One region of the Pseudoalteromonas sp. S2893 genome, then DNA from elsewhere that is predicted to be linked to it. Evidence: riboswitches for the same ligand, from Rfam matches in the RefSeq annotation. Region 1 holds a riboswitch; the other holds the start of a gene.
The links. Region 1 has a riboswitch for lysine ahead of lysC (lysine-sensitive aspartokinase 3). Riboswitches for the same ligand answer to the same signal wherever they lie in the genome.
Positions count from the first base shown of each region.

Region 2: linked by a shared signal. The riboswitch ahead of dapA (4-hydroxy-tetrahydrodipicolinate synthase) and the one ahead of lysC (lysine-sensitive aspartokinase 3) in region 1 are both predicted to bind lysine.

Region 1 covers NZ_PNCY01000011.1:87,244-91,665, forward strand. Annotated here, with positions in the region: gene CWC04_RS07030 (4'-phosphopantetheinyl transferase family protein) at 1-450, shown strand, start outside; gene lysC (lysine-sensitive aspartokinase 3) at 469-1,854, opposite strand; lysine riboswitch at 1,931-2,103, opposite strand; gene CWC04_RS07040 (MksB family condensin complex protein) at 2,394-3,665, shown strand; gene CWC04_RS07045 (condensin complex protein MksE) at 3,669-4,217, shown strand; gene CWC04_RS07050 (Mks condensin complex protein MksF) at 4,214-4,422, shown strand, end outside.
Region 2 covers NZ_PNCY01000030.1:70,252-74,673, forward strand. Annotated here, with positions in the region: gene CWC04_RS14495 (protein adenylyltransferase SelO) at 1-337, opposite strand, end outside; gene CWC04_RS14500 (DNA-3-methyladenine glycosylase I) at 340-1,044, opposite strand; lysine riboswitch at 1,239-1,435, shown strand; gene dapA (4-hydroxy-tetrahydrodipicolinate synthase) at 1,564-2,448, shown strand; gene CWC04_RS14510 (2,3,4,5-tetrahydropyridine-2,6-dicarboxylate N-succinyltransferase) at 2,464-3,204, shown strand; gene CWC04_RS14515 (PLP-dependent decarboxylase) at 3,204-4,409, shown strand; gene CWC04_RS14520 (succinylglutamate desuccinylase/aspartoacylase family protein) at 4,415-4,422, shown strand, end outside.

The sequences.
Region 1 (4,422 bases):
GAATGCTCAAAACTGCAGCTCCATATAAACCACACCGTTATAAATACCTGTATTTCGCACTCGCATGGCTTAGTTGGCGTTGCACTTAATGTTACTAAGGCGGAGTTTGGCTTTGATATTGAAAAAATAAACTTAAAACGCCCATTCGAAAAGCTCGCTAAGCATTTTTATCATAAGGCTGAAATTGCCTTAATTACCGCGCCTTTGGCTATAAAAGAGCAAGCCCACCGCTTTTTTAGAATTTGGACCTTAAAAGAGGCACTCGCTAAAGCAACTAGCCGCCCAATAGCGCAATTGCTTAGCCCAAATGTATTTGATGAATTTTCTTTGTTAAACCTAACAGCATCGAGTAACACCATAACGGTTGCCAATGAGGAGTTTGATATAAGCGTGGCGCATAAAAAAAGCACCGACTGGCGGTGCTTTATACTTAATAACTTAGATACTTAATAACTTGGCTTTAAAAGCTTAAGCAGCGCTTTCTAATAATCGGCTGTGTATTGCTTGTACCACGGTATCTGACTCGCTTTGCTCTACTAAAAAGCATAAGTTGTGCTTACTTGCACCATGACAAATTAATCGAATATTAAACTCTTTTAATACGTTCATTAGGTTCATTTCGTGCTGGCGTAGCTGTATTTCAGAGCCTATAAGCGCCACTAAGGTTAAGTTGTTTTCAACCGATACATGACAAAATTCGGCCAATTTATCTAAACACGCTTGCTCAAGCTCAGGTCGCGAGGCATTAGGTGCATTATCTAGGGTTATGGCAACACTAATTTCTGAGGTAGTAACTAAGTCTACCGATATATTAAATTCACTTAAAATGGTAAATACACGAGCCAAAAAGCCACTTGCTAATAACATTTCTGGGCTTTTAAGCGTTAGCAATATTTGGTTTTTACGCTGCGTAACGGCACGAATACCTGGCTGCTGCGATTTTTCACGCTCAATCCACGTTCCTCCGCGCTCCGGTTCGCGGCTAGAGCCTACAAATACATTAATATGGCTACGGCTTGCTGGTAAAATAGTCGCAGGGTGCAATACTTTTGCGCCAAATGTCGCCATCTCTGCGGCTTCATCAAAGCTTAAACGGGCAATTGGCGTTGCCTTAGCGCATAAACGCGGGTCGGTGCTAAAAATACCCACTACATCGGTCCAAATGTGTACACTTTTAGCGTTAATAGCCTCTGCTAATAACGCCGCGCTGTAGTCAGAGCCACCACGGCCAAGCGTTGTGGTTTGGCCAAATTCATCACTACCAATAAACCCTTGTGTAACTATTACTTGCTCATCTAATAACGGAATTAACAGGTCTTTAGCCGCTTGTGCAGTGGCCGCAACATCGGGCGTTGCTTTACCAAATTGGCTGTCGGTTTTAAGCACTTTGCGTACATCAAACCTATCTGCATTTAAGCCTTTTAAGCGCAGCACTTGAGCAAATAAATAAGACGATAAACGCTCGCCAAAGCTAAGCAGCTCATCGTGTTGTTGATCAGTGGTGAGTGTTTCAAGGGCTAACGTTTGAAACGCTTTTAACGTCTCGTTAAAACCTACGGCTAAATCGGCATCAAGCGACAGCTCATCTAAAATAGCCTGTTGAATAGCCAATACGCCATCTATGTGTGCTTGGCGCTGCTCTTTACTAAGGTCGGGTTTGCACAGTGCAACTAAGTGATTAGTTACGCCGGCACTGGCGCTCACAGCTACAATACGTACGCTTTTATCTGCAACAATAATTTCGCTACAGCGACTCATCGCTTCAAAGTTTGCAACACTGGTTCCGCCAAATTTGGCAACGATGTAATCTGATTTTGCGCCTGATACTGTTTGTGGCACTGATTGGGTAGTCATTTCGTCTCCTTTCGCGGTATCCAAACCGCTAAAAAACAAGAAGAACTTGGCAAAGGAATGCAAATAAGATGTGTCCGCTGCCAGAAGCTCTCCACCTAAGTTGGTGACAGTTTTGGGGATTCAGCCCCATAAACCGAAAAACACGGTTGACGTAACCTTGTTTTCCTCGGCGAGTACTTCCCTCTTTAATGGTTATGGGCGTTCGTCACCTACCATTAAATACCTAAGTATCGCACCTCTTCTGAATGTTGTATTAACCTGTGGCTAATAAAACAAAACCCCACTGTGTAGCGGGGCTTTGAAAGTTATCGTTTAGACGTCTAGCTGTCAAGGTGTTTTAGTTAATATAACGCGAATAATTTAGCCAAGGTTTACATTGCTGGCTACTTTTACAGCGCTTAATGTAACTCGCCTGTACGCCAGCTAAAAAAATGTGTAAATTAAGCCAGTTAATAACGAGTACTTTTTATTATAAAAATATAAAAACTACGCTCTGCTTTAAGCGTAGTTAACTCATTACTAGGATGTATCACCGCATTATGATCCCAGCTAAAAAGCTGCTTAATACCCTTAGCGAACACTGGGGTGTTTTAGAGCTATTATTTAAACGTTTTAAAATGGCCGACTTTAGCCTCAAAGACGTGCAAAACGCCATTAAGCAAAAACAGCCCACGTGGACAAACGAGCGCATATACAAAGAAACAAATCGTTTGCTCAATCAAGATATACTTATTCCATTGGCTAAATCATCCCAGCTTGAAATAAACCGCGCCATTGCCGATTTTGCGACCTTTTTATTACAAGAAGAACACCTAGGTTTAGCACAAGAAATTAGCGTTTTGGTTGATGATTTAGCACGCCTAGGAAACCGATTAGATAATGCCGGCGAAATAGAAGACTTTGACGATTTACGCCGCTATAGCCGCATTATGGATGATCGGGTGCGTAAAATAATGAAGCTTTACGCGCACAACGAAAACGCTATTTTAAACATTGTTGAGCAAGCTAAATCTGATCACGCGGTGCAATCTTTGCAAAAGCGCTACAAAGCGGTAATAGAAGCCTTTGACGAATACATAGAGCCGATGCTTGAAATGGTCGATATTCGCGGTGACTTTCATGCCTGTTTTACACTTATTGAGCAACAAATAAGTAAGCAAATAGAGCACATTGAACGCTCAGGCAAAGCCTACAGCGACAAACGTATGCTTGAGCAATTGCGTACTCGGATACTCGAAATGCATTTAGTTGGCAGAGAAAGCTTACGCAAAAGTGCCGATATGCTTATGCCACTGCGCGAAGAGCTACGCCGTAATAACCTAATTACCCGCCAAGCAGCAAAAGTGCTCGGCCTTGTGCGTAAAAATGGCGTAGACAACATGCTAAGCGCGGTACAACCAAATTTTGTAAGCGATGCGCAGCGTTATTCGCTTGGCCAGCAGCGTCATATAGTTGCCTATATGGCAAGCTTGGTAGAATTTGAACACGAAGAATACCAACTCCCAGAGCAACAAGACGTGCCGGCATTTGTTACGCCAAACATTCCTGATTACCACGATGTTAAAACAAGCTTTGCAAAACGCTTTAATAAAAAACGTAAAAAGCCCCAGCCATTACTGCAATTTTTAGATGAAAGCTACCCAGAATTAGACGCCGACGAAATGCTATTTTTATATCAAAAACTAGTCAGCGACAGTGAAATTCACATTAGCCAAAGCGATGAAAAAACACGCGTAAAAATTGCCGGCCAGCATTTTTCGTTATACCCATTTAATTCTGCGCCTCAGCCAGATACACAGGCAGACGAGTAACACATGACACATATAAACTTAAACGAGCTTACGCACCTACAAGCCATTAATAAAAAATTAGGTGCGGGTTACCATATTTGCGAACAAGACAACGTAATGTGGCAAGAGCTTGACCAGCACATAGAATCTTATAGCGCCTTATTTAGCGCCCTTGGCCACGAGTTAAAACACGACAGTCGCGGCTTTTACTACTTTGCCAGCGACGAAAGCACGCCAAACATGGGTAAAATATCCCGTGCTATTGCACTGACTATTTACATTTTAATTGAGCACTTTGCCAATACGGGTAAAGACCCAATGCATGCCCTATTTGATGAAGTAAACGATTTAGAACTGATGCAAACCTTAGTGCAAATTAATAAGCACTTGTTTGATCAACTTGAGATATTTTCGGGCTCAGATTTACGAAAAGATGTATACCTGCGCATGGTACGTTTAGGCCTTGCCCGCGAAGTCGAAGGCGGCTTTATGCTACAAGCGCCTATTCACCGCTATATTGATGCACTTATGGAAGTAAACGAAGAAACCTACATTACAGAGGACGAGCAATGAAAAACTTATACGGACTAAGTAAACTCGCCCTACTTAATACCGCAGGTTATGCAAAATGTGTTATTCCGCTTGATAAAAGCAGCTCTATTTGTGCGCCAAACAATACCGGTAAAAGCTCGGTTATTAACGCCCTGCAATTTCCGCTAATAAACGATTTGCGCCTAACCGAATGGGACGGGCACGATTTAGATGAAACCCGTAAATT
Region 2 (4,422 bases), on a different contig from region 1:
CTCTTGAAAAAGGCGTGGCGCCTGAGCCTTTTAACTGAATATCCCACAGCTGATTTTTATCATCGCTGATAGCACCCAGTAAGTGCGCTCGCCCATCACCCAAGCGCGGCGAAAAGTGCCCAAACTGATGCCCAGAATAGCCAAGCGCTACAGCATTTACCGGTTGTGGCTCGTTACCAGCAAAAGTACTGGCGCGCAGCGCAGGCTCAACATCTATATTAAACTGCTGTGCTAACGCTTCGTTCCACAAAAGTAATTGCGCAGCTGCAACGCTTGAAGGACTATCCTCTATTGCGAAGTTATCTGCTATGTCTGTGTATCTTGGCACTAGTTTCATGGTTAATCCTCTGTTTGTTGGCTTATGCCTACGCGATTGTCGCCCACGCTGTAAGCCACAATTAAGCTAAGTTCTTGCAGGCTCAAACCACTTTGCTTTTGCATTTCGTTAAAAAACGCCTGTGCGGCAGTGAGTGATTTTTTAGTCTGCAGGCCGCCATCGATAATTTTGTGCGCTCTTAGGTAACTTTCTACATCTCGCGAAAGTAAAAAAGTATCTTTACCAAGCGCTCTTAAGGCATACGGGCCTGTATTGCCGCCCAAACGGGCGCCGTGTTTTTTTAAATATGCCCATAAACCAATAATGTCATCGCTTGGCCAGTTAGCTACAAACTTGCTAAAACTGCCATGTTCCTGAGCTATTTCGTGGATCATGTAGGCATTTTCAGGAATTGTTTTTACCTTTTTATAATTACGAATAATGCGCTCATCAGTTGCTTTTTGCTCGAGCATATCGGGCGGCATCATAAGTAATTTATCAACACTAAACTGCCAAAAAACCTCTCTAAAACCTGGCCATTTACTGTTTATTACCGACCAGTAAAACCCGCTTTGAAATACTTTACGGGTAAACTCTTCAAGCCAATCGTCGTCACTTAATGCGCTTAATGCTTTTTTAGATAAGGGTTTTGCGAGTAATAACTTAAGCATTTTTTCAGAACCTTTTCGCTCTACTGCTCGCTTATAAATATCGCTAAATTTTTCCATACTTATTAAATACCTCATCACTGCTCATAGGGTTAGTTTACGAGAAAAGCAGCCAATACGTAACCACCCACATTTTCGATGAACTAATCTGTATCCTGCAACTTGACACCTAGACGGCTAAAATGTTTTAATCGCCGCAATTACCCTATTTAAATTGTATTTTGTTAAACCTTTAGCGGTTAAATAAAATACAAAGGGCTAGAAGAGGTGCGTTATTCAGGTAGCGTATGTTAGGAGCGCAAACTCCAGTGAGCATATGTGAGGGGAATACCGCCGAGAGGTAAACGCTTTTGCGAAGCAATTACTTCGGGCGACTAGGTTGAATCCTAGCGACTGTCACCAATAGCTGTTTTAAAACAGCTTATTAGTTTGGTGGAGAGCTTCTGGTCTTAAATAATAAGGCCGTGCGCCCTATTATTTTAAGCCCATTCGCTCTTCGAATACTGTTCGAACGACGTTAATGCGGCTCACATCATACAGCCTCCTTAATATCTCGAACACCTTATAGGTTCGTAAGAGATGATTCACAACTTCAATTTAGACGACTACGCACTGTGGACAGCGCTTGTTACGCCGTTTGATCAACAAGGTAATGTTGACTACGACACGCTCACAACACTTGTTAGCGAACAAGAAGCGGCACACAACGGTATTTTACTGCTCGGTAGCACAGGTGAAGGCTTAGCCCTTACGCTTAAAGAGCAGCAAGGCATTGTTGAGCACGTGTGCCAATTAAAACCCAGTGTACCGCTTATGGTTGCTGTTGGTGGTAGTAATTTGGCCCAACAAAAAGAATGGGTTAGCTACTGTAACCAATTACCTATTCACAGCTACTTATTAGGCTCGCCTCTTTATGCAAAACCAGGGGCTGTAGGTCAAACACATTGGTACGAAAGCTTATTAAACGAAAGCGCGCATCCGTGTATGTTGTACAACGTACCTGGGCGCAGCGGTGTAAGCATTCCTATCGAAACCATTGAAAACTTAAAAGCGCACCCAAAACTGTGGGCTTTAAAAGAAGCAAGTGGCAACATCACCCAATTTGAAGCATACCGACAAGCCGCGCCTAATTTAGCGCTATACAGTGGCGACGATGCACTTATGCCCTACTTTGCCCAAGCAGGTGCAAAAGGCTTAGTTTCGGTTGCGGCCAATGCATGGCCTTTGCAAACACACGAATTTGTAAAGCGCAGCCTAAGCGGTCAACACCCCAATTTATTTGCTCAGTGGACTCGCGCTATCAATAGCCTATTTGCTGTAGCAAACCCTATTCCCGTTAAAGTGCTAATGCACCAGCAAGGGCGTTTAAATAGCCCACTGTTGCGTCCACCTTTAACGCATCTTGAGTTAACGCAAACCGATTGCATTACCACTGCAAACGACACCATTTTATCTTGGCATTAAACACAGGTTTTTATAATGAGCTGGTTAGAACTACTAAATAATTTAGAATCGGGCGCAGTACGCGCAGCATCACAAAACGAAAGCGGCCAATGGGAAGCTAACGTAGAAGTAAAACAAGGCATTTTAGAAGCCTTTAAAAATGGCACTAACACCGAGTTTGCAGGCGGGTTTGTTGATAAGCACAACCTTGCACCGCAAGAATTTAGCACTGACGATGGCGTGCGTATGGTACCAGGTGGCACCAGTGTTCGCCGCGGAGCCTACGTAGCTAAAGGCACTATTATTATGCCACCAGCGTACGTAAATATTGGCGCATACATCGACGAAGGCACTATGGTTGATAGCCACGCATTAGTGGGTTCGTGTGCACAAGTTGGTAAAAATGTACATTTAAGCGCAGCTGTTCAACTTGGTGGTGTACTTGAGCCAATTGGGGCAAGCCCAGTCGTGGTTGAAGACGATGCGTTTATTGGCGCAGGTTGTGTCATTGTTGAAGGCGTAGTGGTTAAAAAAGGCGCTGTACTTGCACCAGGCGTGCGTTTATCTGCCACTATTCCGGTTTACGACTGTGTTAACGAGCGCCAGCTAGATAAAGGCGAGCCAATTCCAGAGTACGCTATTGTAATACCAGGCTCTCGCCCTGCGTCTAACGAATGGGCTCGTGAGCAAGGCTTAAGCATGTCGTGTGCACTCATTGTTAAATACCGCGACGAGCAAAGCGATGCATCGTTATTGCTAGAAGAGGTTTTACGATAATGAGCTTTTTGAGCACGCCTATCAAGGCCGCCGTAAATACACTTACTCAGCAACTTGATACACCTTTTTTTGTTTACGACTTAGACAAACTAAACGCACACCTTACCCGTTTAGTTGCGCAAACCGATGTAAAGCTTTGGTATGCGGTAAAAGCCAATCCGCTTTCTAAGGTTATTCAATGCCTAGACAGCGCCGGATTTAACTTTGACGTAGCAAGTAAAGGTGAGCTTGAACAAGTCCTTGCACAAGGTATTAGTTCACAGCGCGTGCTCAACACAGGGCCTGCAAAGAGCCCTAAACAAATTAAACACTTTATTGAGCGCGGCGTGCGTATTTTTGTTGCCGAAAGCCTCAATCAAGTACGTTGGTTAAACCAGCAAGCGCAGCTGCAAAATACGCAGCTGCAAATATTACTGCGTGTGCAATTACGCTGGCCAGAAGGTGAAAAAAACCCATTAGGGGGTGACAGCCTTACTCCGTTTGGGCTTGGTTGCGATGAATGGCAAGCGCTCAATACTGGCGATTACCCAGCACTTAATTTTGATGGTCTGCATATTTTTCAGTGGGGCAACATGCTTAGCACGCAAAAGCTAAGCGAGCTGTGGTCGCAAATGATTGCACCGCTTACCACCTTGGCTAATAACTTAAATATAAACCTTAAAATTTTAGACTTAGGCGGCGGTTTAGGTATTCCTTACACACCAAACGATGCAACACTTGAGTGGGATGGATTAATCACCGCGCTGGCAAAAATTAAAAAAGATGCGGGTGTAGACGAGCTTTGGATGGAGCTTGGCCGTTACGCTGTAGGCGAATGCGGTCATTACGCTAACCCCGTCGTTGAGTGCAAACAAAACTACGGGCAACAGCAAGTTATTTTAACCGGTGGTATTAACCACTTATTGCGCCCTGCTGTTACAAGCCAAGATTTTCCTGCGGCGTTACTGCGCGAATCAACAGCGCCAGAACAAGCAATGAGCTTATATGGCCCATTATGTACTGCCCTTGATTGCTTAGGCGAGCATACCCTACCAAGCGATTTAAACGAGCAAGACTGGCTGGTGTTTAGCCAATGTGGCGCCTATGGTTTTACCGAAAGCATGCCCTATTTTTTATGCCATGAACTAGCTGCAGAATACGTGTTACAAAATGGCGAGCTCACGTGTGTGCGCCAAGCAGAAGATGCCAGTCACTACTTAAGGTAATAAACATGAGCAT